2 regions of the Ferrimonas sp. genome follow, and region 1 is predicted to be linked to the other one. Evidence: predicted binding sites of a transcription regulator. Region 1 holds the regulator's gene; the other holds the start of a gene.
What was found. The regulator sigma-54, encoded in region 1, starts transcription at its own class of promoters, with help from an activator protein. The targets are predictions, from matches to a motif close to GTTGGCACGNNNNTNGNNT.

Region 2: ACN0RV_RS11325 (LruC domain-containing protein) is a predicted target of sigma-54. The motif match lies at 1,108-1,126, and genes of this name have one in related genera.

The regions. Positions count from the first base shown of each region.
Region 1 covers NZ_JBLXDO010000001.1:343,847-349,701, reverse strand. Annotated here, with positions in the region: gene ACN0RV_RS01640 (KpsF/GutQ family sugar-phosphate isomerase) at 1-842, shown strand, start outside; gene kdsC (3-deoxy-manno-octulosonate-8-phosphatase KdsC) at 848-1,396, shown strand; gene lptC (LPS export ABC transporter periplasmic protein LptC) at 1,393-1,947, shown strand; gene lptA (lipopolysaccharide transport periplasmic protein LptA) at 1,934-2,476, shown strand; gene lptB (LPS export ABC transporter ATP-binding protein) at 2,473-3,204, shown strand; gene ACN0RV_RS01615 (RNA polymerase factor sigma-54) at 3,272-4,723, shown strand; gene hpf (ribosome hibernation promoting factor) at 4,747-5,034, shown strand; gene ptsN (PTS IIA-like nitrogen regulatory protein PtsN) at 5,037-5,483, shown strand; gene rapZ (RNase adapter RapZ) at 5,480-5,855, shown strand, end outside.
Region 2 covers NZ_JBLXDO010000011.1:32,032-37,886, forward strand. Annotated here, with positions in the region: gene ACN0RV_RS11325 (LruC domain-containing protein) at 1-1,076, opposite strand, end outside; gene ACN0RV_RS11330 (LysR family transcriptional regulator) at 1,347-2,228, shown strand; gene ACN0RV_RS11335 (Flp family type IVb pilin) at 2,539-2,760, shown strand; gene ACN0RV_RS11340 (A24 family peptidase) at 2,778-3,218, shown strand; gene cpaB (Flp pilus assembly protein CpaB) at 3,243-4,055, shown strand; gene ACN0RV_RS11350 (type II and III secretion system protein family protein) at 4,052-5,380, shown strand; gene ACN0RV_RS11355 (hypothetical protein) at 5,377-5,855, shown strand, end outside.

The DNA of each region.
Region 1 (5,855 bases):
GGAAGGTGATCGTCATGGGGATGGGCAAATCCGGCCACGTGGGCAACAAGATTGCCGCTACCCTGGCCAGCACCGGCACCCCCTCCTTCTTCGTCCATCCCGGCGAGGCCAGCCATGGCGACCTGGGGATGCTCACCGAGCAGGATGTGGTGGTGGCCATCTCCAACTCCGGCGAGGCCAGCGAAATCATGACCCTGATGCCGGTGATTCGCCGTCTGGGCATCCCGGTGATCGCCATGACCGGCAAGCCGGACTCCAGCCTAGCCCGGCTGGCCCAGGTGCACCTGTGCATCAAGGTGGAGAAGGAAGCCTGCCCCCTGGGGCTGGCGCCCACCTCCTCCACCACCGCCACCCTGGTGATGGGGGATGCCCTGGCGGTCGCCCTGTTGCAGGCCAAAGGGTTCACCGCCGACGATTTTGCCCTGTCTCATCCCGGCGGCGCCCTGGGACGCAAGTTGCTGTTGCGCGTCGACGATTTGACCCACAGAGGCGAGCACCTGCCCTGTGTGGAGGAGAAGGTCTCCCTGTCACAAGCCCTGCTGGAGATCTCCGCCAAGGGGCTGGGCATGACCTGCGTGGTCAACGATCAGGGGCGTCTCACCGGCATCTTCACCGACGGCGATCTGCGCCGGGTGCTGGATGCCCGGGTGGAGATCCACAACAGCACCATAGGCCAGGTGATGACCGCCAACCCCATTACCCTGGCGGACAACATCCTGGCCGCCGAAGCCCTCAAATTGATGGAGGAGCGCAAGATCAATGGCCTGGTACGCATTGACGACCAGGGCCGCCCCGTCGGCGCCCTCAACATGATGGACATGCTCAAAGCGGGAGTACTCTGATGACCATGATCGATACCCTCTATGGCCCCGTCTCTCAGGAGAATCTGGACCGAGCCGCCAACATCCGCCTGCTGGTGTGCGACGTGGACGGCGTGTTCTCCGATGGCCGCATCTACCTGGGGAACCAGGGCGAGGAGCTCAAGGCGTTCCACACCAGAGACGGCTTCGGCATCAAAGCCCTGCAGGGCACCGGTGTTCAGGTGGCCGTCATCACCGGCCGCCGCTCCGAAATTGTTCAAAATCGCATGAGCGCCCTGGGCGTCGCCCACATCTATCAGGGGGTGGAGGACAAAGTCAGCGCCTATGAAGAGCTGAAGGCCGCCCTGGATCTGCAGGACGAGCAGTGTGCCTACATCGGAGATGACCTGGTGGACGCCCCGGTGATGGAGCTCACCGGCCTGTCCGTTGCGGTCAATGACGCTCACCCGCTGCTGCTGCGCCAAGCGCACCTGGTCACCGGCACCCGTGGCGGCTTTGGTGCCGTCCGTGAGCTGTGCGATCTGATCATGGAAGCCCAGGGCACCTTCAAGGATGCCAAAGGGATGAGCGTATGAAGCGTGAAGGGATAGCCATTGCCATCCTGTTTGGTGCCGCCATCCTGTTGACCTGGCGATCCATGGTGATGAAAGACCAGGCACAGGTGGACGTCAAACCCAGCTACCAGCCGGACTTCGTCGCCAAGAATCTGCGCAGCCGCATCTACTCAGAGTCAGGCCGCCTCAGTGCCGAGATCAATGCCGAACAGATGGAGCACTACCAGGCCCTGGCCCTCACCCGCCTGCAGGAGCCGGACTATCTGCTCTACCCTGAAGACAGCCAGGGTCAGTGGCGGGTACAGGCCACTCAGGGGCAACTCAGTGACGGCCGCCACGTGGTACTGGAAAATGATGTTATCATCACAGCCATCGAGCCCAACGAACCACTTAAGACCATTACCACCGACTATCTGGAACTGGACCTGGAGACGATGATCATGACCTCCAACCGCCAGATCAAAGGCAATGGCGAGGGCTTTAACATCACCGCCAAAGGGTTGTGGGCGGATCTGAATTTGAACCGGATTGAATTGAAGAGTCAGGTAAATGCCATCTATGAAACCCCTTAAACTGCTTCTGGCTGCCATGCTGCTGCTGGGCAGCACCGGCGCCACAGCCCTGGACAGCGACATTCACGAAAAGGTGGAGGTCAAAGCCGACAACTCTCGGGCGGATCTGCCTAACGGCATGCTGATCTACTCCGGCCGGGTGCGCATCACCCAGGGCACCCTGCTGATCAACGCCGACGAGTTGCGCGCCGAAGCCACCGACGACAAGGTGGTGACCACCCTGATCGCCTCCGGCTCTCCCGCCACCTACCAACAGATGATGGAGAACGGCAAACTGGCCCAGGCCGAAGCCGCCGAAATTCGCTACGACATCCAGAAACGCATCCTTACACTGAAAGGGAAAGCGGAGATGCGCCAGTCCGGCAGCCTGGTTCAGGGCGACACCATCCAGTACGATCTGGAGAAGCAGATGCTGGTGGCCGAAGGCAACAAGGATGAGCAGATCACCACCATCTTCCAGCCCGCGGAAGCCGACCTGAAATCCCTGGCCGAGCCCAAGGAGAAGAAAGAGGGTGAGAAGCAGCAATGACCCGCTCAACCCTGACCGCAGAGAAATTGGCCAAGGCCTACAAGGGCCGGGAAGTGGTCAAGAATGTTGGCCTTGAGGTCAGCACCGGCCAGATCGTGGGTCTGCTTGGCCCCAATGGCGCCGGCAAGACCACCACCTTCTACATGGTGGTGGGCCTGGTGCAGAACGACCGGGGGCGGATCCTCATCGACGGTGAGGAGATCACCCTGCTGCCGATGCACAGCCGGGCCCGAAAGGGGATCGGCTACCTGCCCCAGGAATCCTCCATCTTCCGCAAACTGTCTGTGTACGACAACCTGATGGCGGTGCTGCAGACCCGTAAAGGGCTGAGCCAGTCCCAGCGGGTGGAGAAACTGGAGCAGTTGCTGGAAGAGTTTAACATCACCCACATCCGCGACAGCCTTGGGATGAGCCTGTCCGGCGGCGAACGCCGCCGGGTGGAGATCGCCCGGGCCCTGGCCGCCGATCCCAAATTCATCCTTCTCGACGAGCCCTTCGCTGGCGTCGACCCGATCTCGGTGATCGACATCAAGAAGATCATCCAGCACCTGAGGGACCGCGGCCTGGGCGTACTGATCACCGACCACAACGTCCGTGAAACTCTGGACGTCTGTGAACACGCCTATATTGTCAGCCACGGCGAGCTGATCGCCCAGGGCGAACCCGCCGCCATCCTCGAGAACAAGCTGGTGCGCTCGGTATACTTGGGCGACCAGTTCAAGCTATAGTAATTTGAACTCCCGACCAGGAATACAACCGGAAAAAACAAGAAGGAATAAGGACAGGTTGTTGTAAATGAAGACTTCTCTACAGCTAAAGCTGGGACAGCAGCTCACCATGACCCCGCAGCTGCAGCAGGCCATTCGCCTGCTGCAACTGTCGACTCTGGATCTCCAACAAGAGATTCAGGAGGCCCTGGATGCCAACCCCCTGCTTGAAGTCGAGGAGGATCTGAGCCCAGCCGTCCCCGACACCCCGGATGCCCCTTCCCGGGATGAGCTCGAGCCCGCCCCGGAAGCCGCCAGTCTGGACACCAGCGAGGCCCTGAGTCAGACCGACATGCCGGATGATCTTCAGGTCGACGCCTCCTGGGATGAATATTACACATCCTCCCCGGCCCCCATGGCCAGTCGGGAGGATGACATGCCCTTCCAGGGCAGCACCGGTGACAGCCTTCAGGGCCACCTGCTGTGGCAGATGGAACTGACCCCCATGTCCGATACCGATCGCGCCATCGCGGTGGCCATCATCGATGCCACCGATGAACGCGGCTACCTGACCCAGACTGCCGAGGATATTCTCGAAGCCATGGGCGACGACGAGGTCGAGCTGGACGAGGTGGAGGCGGTACTCAAGCGAGTGCAGCGCTTCGACCCTGTGGGCGTCTGTGCCCGGGATCTGGCGGAGTGCCTGCTGGTGCAGTTGAGTCAGTTCGATGGGGCGACTCCCTGGCTGGCTGAGGCCAAGATGCTGATTCAGGAAAATATGGATCTGCTGGCCAACCGCGACTTCCGCGGACTGATGCGCAAGACCCGCCTCAAGGAGGAGGAGCTCAAGGAGGCGATGGATCTGATCCAGACCCTCAACCCTCGTCCCGGCAGCGCCCTGGTCAGCGACAATGACCAGTACGTGATTCCCGATGTGGCCGTCTCCAAGCGCAAGGGGCGCTGGGTGGTAGAGCTCAATCCGGACACCATGCCCAAGATCCGCATCAACGAGCAGTATGCGGCCCTGAGCCGCAACAGCCGCAACCAGGCGGACAGCCAGTTCGTCCGCGGTCACCTGCAGGAAGCCAAGTGGTTCCTGAAGAGCCTGGAGAGTCGCAACGATACCCTGCTCAAGGTGGCCAACTGCATCGTCCAGTTCCAGCAGGGGTTCCTGGAATACGGCGACGAAGCGATGAAGCCCATGGTGCTCAACGATGTGGCCGAAGCGGTGGACATGCACGAGTCCACCATCTCCCGGGTGACCACCCAGAAATATATGCATACGCCCCGTGGCATCTTCGAGCTGAAGTACTTCTTCTCCAGCCACGTCAGCACAGACAGTGGCGGCGAGTGCTCATCCACGGCAATTCGTGCTTTAATTAAAAAATTGGTTGCTGCAGAGAATCCTAAGAAACCTCTCAGTGACAGTAAAATGGCGGAGCTGCTGGCAGAACAGGGCATCAAGGTGGCGAGACGGACCATCGCCAAGTACAGGGAAGCCCTGGGCATTGCTCCATCCAATCAGCGGAAACAGCTGTAACCAGCAAAAAAGGAGGAACCTATATGCAAATCAATCTGACCGGTCATCATGTCGAGATCACTACCGCTCTGAGAGATTATGTGCACACCAAGTTCGACAAGCTGGAGCGCCACTTTGACCATATCTCCAACGTCTACGTGGTGCTGAATGTGGAGAAAACACAGCAAACCGCCGAAGCCAAACTGAATCTGAGTGGCCGCGAAGTGTACGCGACCCACCACCACGACAACATGTACGCGGCCATCGACGGCCTTATCGACAAGCTGGACCGTCAGGTCATCAAGCACAAAGAGAAAATTTCACGCCATTAATCATGGACATATCCACGTTACTCAGCCCGGAGTGCGCCACCATCGCCGCTCCGGGCCTAAGCAAGAAGCGCGCCCTGGAGATGATCTCCCAGTTGGCGGGCGAGCATCACGGCAACCTGAACCCCCAGCAGCTGTTTGAAAGCCTGCTGGCCAGGGAGAAGATGGGTACCACCGGCATCGGCAAGGGGATCGCCCTGCCCCATGGCCGGCTAGCCAACATCGACCGCCCCATTGCCGTGTTCATCAAGTGCGACGAAGCGATCCCCTTCGACGCCATCGATGGCAAGCCTGTGGACCTGCTGTTTGCCCTGTTTGTCCCCGAGGACGCGGTACAGGAGCACCTGGCCACCCTGGCCGCCATGGCCAAGACCCTGCAGGACAAAGAGACCTGCCGGGCCCTGCGTAAATGCAGTACCGACTCGGAGCTTTATGCCCTGGTGACCTCGTGAAGCTGATCATCCTCTCCGGACGTTCCGGTGCCGGCAAATCCGTCGCACTTCGGGTCCTCGAAGACCTGGGGTGCTACTGTGTCGACAACCTGCCCGCGGTGATGCTCCCCTCCCTGGTGGAGGAGATGCTGGATCAGTGCGACACCCTGGCAGTCAGCCTGGACATCCGCAACCTGCCTGACCAGGCGGAACAGATCCCGGAGATTTTGAAGCACCTGCCGGACTCCATCGAAAAACAGATCTACTTCCTGGACGCGTCAGACACCAGCCTGATCAAGCGCTACAGCGAGACTCGCAGGCTGCACCCCCTGTCGCGCAGCGGCACCTCCCTGGCGGAAGCGATCGCCTCAGAGACCCAACTGCTGGCCCCCA
Region 2 (5,855 bases), on a different contig from region 1:
GGCTGCTCTCCGGCATCGTCAAAGTCACCGTCGCTGTTCCAGTCAAAAAAGCCCTGAAGATAGCCCGCCTGACGGCTGACGGACACACCAATGATGGCGGTCTGTCCAGCACTCAGTCCGTTCTTGAAACTGATGCCATCCTCATCATTGAGCCCTTCGGATTCGTCGGTTCTTGGAGAGGTATAGCCATCGGATTCCGCATCCACTTTACTACCGAGCATGGGGCCCTGAGGCTCCAGGCTGTGGCGGGCGCCGTTCTCCTCCATGGTGGTGCCATAACTGTCAGGCGCATCACCAAAGTCGACGTTCTCGGCCACCACTGGGGCGATGGCACAGCGGGCACCGTCATTCTGATTGGAGCTTGGGCCGTCGGCATAGAACTCGGCAGTGGGGTCCAGCTGCTCGGGGTTGCGCAGATCCAGGCGGAAGATGTTGCCGTCCTGGTTGCGGCTGATGTAGTAGTAGCCGCTCTTGTCGAAGTAGCCGGCGCCAAAGGTGCCGGTGACGCCGCTGTACCCCAGGATCTCCCGGCTGCCATCGTTGATATCGATTTGATACACCGCACCACTGCCATTATCGACGGCGTAGAGTTCGCCGCCATCAGGGTGAAAAGCAAAGTCGGTCAGGTTCATGGAGGTATCCGCCCCCTGAATCTTGATCGCCTTAAGGTAGTTGGGATCTGAGGCCGTCAGGGAGATGGAGTAGAGGCCATGATTCTTGTGGTAGACCCAATAGGTGTTGCCCTTCACATCCCCCACATAGAAATGCACGCCCGAGGGCAAACCGGTCACCCCGAGAACATCTGCCTCGTAATCACCGCCCACCCGCACCACGTTAAGCTGGCTTTTGCTGAAACCGTAGATGTAGTTGTCTGTCTGGTTGAAACCGATGGCATTGACATTGCCTGGCAGGGTCAGGTCCTGCTTAAGAACCTCATAATCACCAGTCACCAGATCTACCCCATAAACAGTGGTGTCTTTCTGAAACAGAAAGGCTTCCGTTGGGCAATTGTCAAAAGGCGTGGCAACTGCGCCGGTTGAAAACGCCAACAAGAGTGTGGCAAATCGATTCATCATTTCCCCTCCAAGCAATAGTTTGAAAGAGATAAAGAAATTTTCGTGCCAACACTAAAAATCAAAGCAAGTCAGACGCTTGAGTAACAGAGAATCTGGACTTTTGCATAATGCAATGAAAAGACGAGCAAAAAAAATCATCACTGACTGGCATTCACTGTTGATCTTAGAGGTGAAAAACGCCAACAATAATTATTGCTAATGAGTGGGCCCCAATATACAACCCACTTCTTTCTAAATAACTTGCGACCAAGTTTTATTAGGAACCGCTTTATGAAACTGCAACTGGAAGCAGTCAGAGCCTTTGTTGCTGCCGCGGAGGAAGGATCCTTTACCGCCGCAGGAAGACATTTAAAAAAGACCCAAGCCGCCATCAGCCAGCAAGTACAAAACCTGGAGATTGATTTAGGGTTTGACCTTTTTAGCCGCCAGGGGAAATACCCCAGACTCACAGAAAAGGGACAGCGCCTGCTCAAAGATGCCAGGATGATGCTCTCTCAGGTGGAACACTTTTCCGAGCAGGCACGCTCTCTGGATGGGGTTGCCGAGCCCAGGCTGCGCATCGGCGTCGACCCCCTGGTTGGCACGCCGGAGCTTCTCTCCATCATGTCAGAATTTGCCGAGATCTTTCCCCATGTGGAGCTCTACCTGGTTCAACAGAACAGCCAGTCGCTTCTACAAAAAATTGCTGATGAACAACTAGATGCGGTTCTTGGCCTGTTCCCAAAGACCGACATGGTGGACTTCACCTCGGTTGATGCTTTTAAGATAAGCAGTCACTGGGTCGCCTCTCCTCAGCTGGCTGAAGCACTGGGACAGCCCATTCGCTACGCCAACCTGTGCCGCTCCAGGCTGCTGCTGCCCACCAATCTGCCTGAGCAATCCATGCGCAAGATGACCGATATGGTGCAGGTTTGGCAGGTGGAAGATCTCAATACACTGCTGAGCTTCTGTCGCAATGGTATCGGCATATCCTGCCTGCCCGACTTCGTTATTAAGCAGGATCTGGAAAAGAATAAACTGACCCCCATCCAGTTTGATTTCGACCGAATATCCAAATTTGATTGGCGTGCTACATTGCTTTGGCCCAATGGCCATCAATTCCATGATGCCGGGCTGTGGCTGTTTAATAAACTGGCGCAAGTCCGTCAATAATAATCGTCTCATCAAATTTGATGATTTTTCAATGGGAGCGAAACTCTTTCGCTCCCATTTTCGTCTATACTCACCTTGATAACACCAATAGATCCCCTGAATCAGTTGTACCATTTGGTATATACATTAAAAATTCACAATAAATCAGGTAGAAGCATCCAAGAACTAACTCATTGAAAATACTATACCCGCGCCCTTTTCCATAAGCCCCGCTTATGGAACCCATCTTTTTAAGATTTCACCATCTCAATAACATCAAATTCGTGATTCATTCACGCCTAAATATGTTTATAAGGAGATGACAGTGAACATGATCAAAACCTACGCAAAAGCCCAGGCCGCCCTGGCCACCTTCAAGCGCGACGAACGCGGTGTCACCGCCATCGAGTACGGCCTGATTGGCGTAGCTATGGCCGCAGCCCTGGCTGCGGTCCTGAGCACCGGCGAAGGTGACTTTCTTGGAGAACTTCAACAAGCCTTCGATCAAATCGGCAGCTCTTTAAATACCTCTACCACCGCTGCAGCAGGTTAAAACCTAGGGGTTACAGCATGCTTCCGGTTATTTCCGCTGTTATTACCCTGGAAGCCTGTTGGATCGCCCTGTCGGATGTCCGCCACCGGCGGATATCCAACGGCCAGGTGGGGCTGTTGCTGCTGCTCACCTGGCTGGCCGCCCTGATGGGCGGCAGCTGGTCAGAGGCACTGCAGAGTTTCGCCCTGGCCACTGTTATTGGCCTGAGCCTCTACCTGGTCCGCTTCTGGGCCGGAGGCGACGCCAAGCTCTATATGGCCCTGGCGCCACTGATGACCACAGATGAGCTGCTCCGCGCCAGCATTTGGATACTGCTTTTCGGCGGTGTGCTGGCCATAGGCTACCTCATCAAGTACCAAATTTTTGACCGGAGCAAGGAAGACCCGGGACTCCCCTATGGCCTCGCCATCTTGCTGGGGGTGGGATTCCAGCTTCTGATCTCGACGTCCAACACCTAAAACAGTCGAACGGCGAACCACATTATGAGTTCAAAAGTAACCTACCTTATCGCCTTTTTTGCGGTGATCTTCGGCCTATACGGCATACTGGATCTGGTCAGCGGCGACGCCCAGCCTGCGGCACCAGCCACACCCGACGCCAAGCTGGTTACCCTGTGGCAGGCCACAGATTCGGTGGCCATGGGAGACAAACTGAACGCCTCCCACCTGAAGCGGGTAACCCTGCCCCAGGCAGAGGCGGCCCAACTGGGTGCCAGTGACAACGTGGATCTGGGCCTGCTTCCCGCCACCCTGGCCGCCCGGGACATATTGGCCGGCGAGTGGGTCTTCCCCGAACAGCTCAGCCAGCCCGGCCAGCCCGGTTATCTGGATCTGCTGATCACCGAAGGGATGGTGCTCTACCCCCTGACCATTTCTGCCACCAACCTGGTGGACAACTACATCCATCCCGGAGACTACATCGACCTGCTGACGGTCAGTTCTCCAGACACCAACCTTTCCGACGCGCACGCCAGGCTGTCCAGCTTTGGCGGAGTGCGCGCCGGGCTGCTGATGCAGAACGTACGGGTAATGTCCCTGGATAATCAGTCGGATAACGGCGTCAAGGCCAAGGTGGGAGTCAACGGCGAAAGAGAAACCACAGTGGTGATTGAAGTGAAACCGCAGACGGTTTCCCGCCTGTCCCTGGCACAGCGCACCATGTCCATCGAGATCTACCGCAGCCAGCGGCAACACCCCATTCCCGATGCGGAGGTCAGCGACGTGATCGCCAACTACACCGGCATCAAGGAGCTGCGCGGCAACACCGCCATCCACCGGCAGGAGGCACTGCGATGATGCGTCTATTTTCCCTGCTTCTTGTAACCCTGCCCCTCTGCCTGAGCGCCGCTGAACGCAGCATTACCCAGGGGGATGCCCTGGATCTCAGTTTCAAAGAAGAGCTGGGCACCGTATTCGTCAGCCAGCCGGGAGTGGCGGACTACAAGGTGGTCGGTGAGCGCCAACTGGTGCTGTTCGGCCAGGGACTGGGCCAGACACGGCTTATTGTCTACGCCAAGACGGGCAGGGTACTGGCCTCGGATCTGGTCCGGGTCAACATCGACCTGGCTCCAATCAGGCAGGAGATGCGGCTGCGCTATCCTGATCTCAACATCCACCTGACCGCCATGGGCAGCCAGGTGGCAGTCAAGGGCAAGGTATTCAGCGACAAGCAGCGGGACGAGATCTACGCCCTGGTGGCCGGACTGCTGGGCCGACCGCGTATCGATCGCTACGCCGAAACTGAAGTGCTGGAGTTCGACAACGGCATGAAAGAGAGCGGCCTGGCCACATTTCACCGTCTCTACACCTATGAAGGGATCATCGAACTGCTGGAACTGGACAGGCCCCAGCAGGTGAACGTGAAAATCTCCGTGGCCCAGGTCACCGACGAGTTTAACGAAACCCTGGGGGTAGACTGGTCCTCCATCGGTTCCCTGCCCGGCACCTTCACCTTCGCCGATTTCGAAGCGGCGGATCTCTCCACCATCATCACCGCCCTGGGTGATGACAGCCTGGCAGAACTGCTGGCCGAGCCTAATCTCACGGTGATCTCCGGCGAGTCCGCCAGCTTCCTGGTGGGAGGCGAGGTGCCGGTGATCGTCACCAACAACAACACCACCAACATCAGTTTCAAAGAGTTTGGCATCGGCCTGGATCTGACCGCCAAGGTGATCAACGAGGAGCAGATCCGACTGCAGCTGGCACCAGAGGTCAGCGCCATCGAGGGCTATGTGCGCTCACTGGGCATCGAAGTGCCCCAACTCAGTTCAAGACGCGCCATGACCACGGTAGAGCTGGGCGATGGTGACAGCTTTATGTTGGGTGGGCTGATGAGCAGTGAAGAGGTGGAGGAGCTGGCCAGGGTGCCGGGAGTGGGCGACATCCCCTTCTTCGGAGGTCTGTTTCGAAAGGCCACCACCACCCGACGCAAAACCGAACTGGTGATCATCGCCACCGTGAATCTGGTCAAGCCGGTCACCCCGGATCAGATTGTGCTTCCCCATATCCAGCGAAGCACCACCCTGACCCGGCTGTTCAATGTGCCGGAACCCAACCCCAATGACTCCAAGGAGCAGGCTATCACCCTTGAACTGCTGGAGCGCGGAGGCTTTATCCAATGATTCGAACTCACTTTCCCCTGCTGGCTGCCCTCTTTGGCGCCGCCCTGCTCGGTGGGTGCGCCGACCATGCCATGGACGCCCCGGGCTCAGAGTTTCTGGTCTACGCGGAGCAACACAGCTTTGACCTAAGACCTAAGGGCAAAGATGCCAGCGCCATGAAGACCAAGGTGTCTGAACTGGTTTTCCAGTTTGACCCCGATGCTGCCCGCGTTGCCCTTCACCATGCCGCCAACTGGACTACTCAGGCTAAGCAGATCAGGCAATCTTTGCTGGCTGACGGACTCAATCCTGGCCGGATTCAATTGGTTGAGGACGACAAGCTGGACACCCCCCTCAGCCTGCGAGTTTCCCTCTGGAAAACTCGGACAGGCGAGTGCGCAGCCCATAGCCTGAAGCAGCCCTACTCCAGGCTCGGTTGTGCCGTAGATGCCAACCGAGTAACCCAGACCCGTCACCCCGACTCACAGGCAAAGGG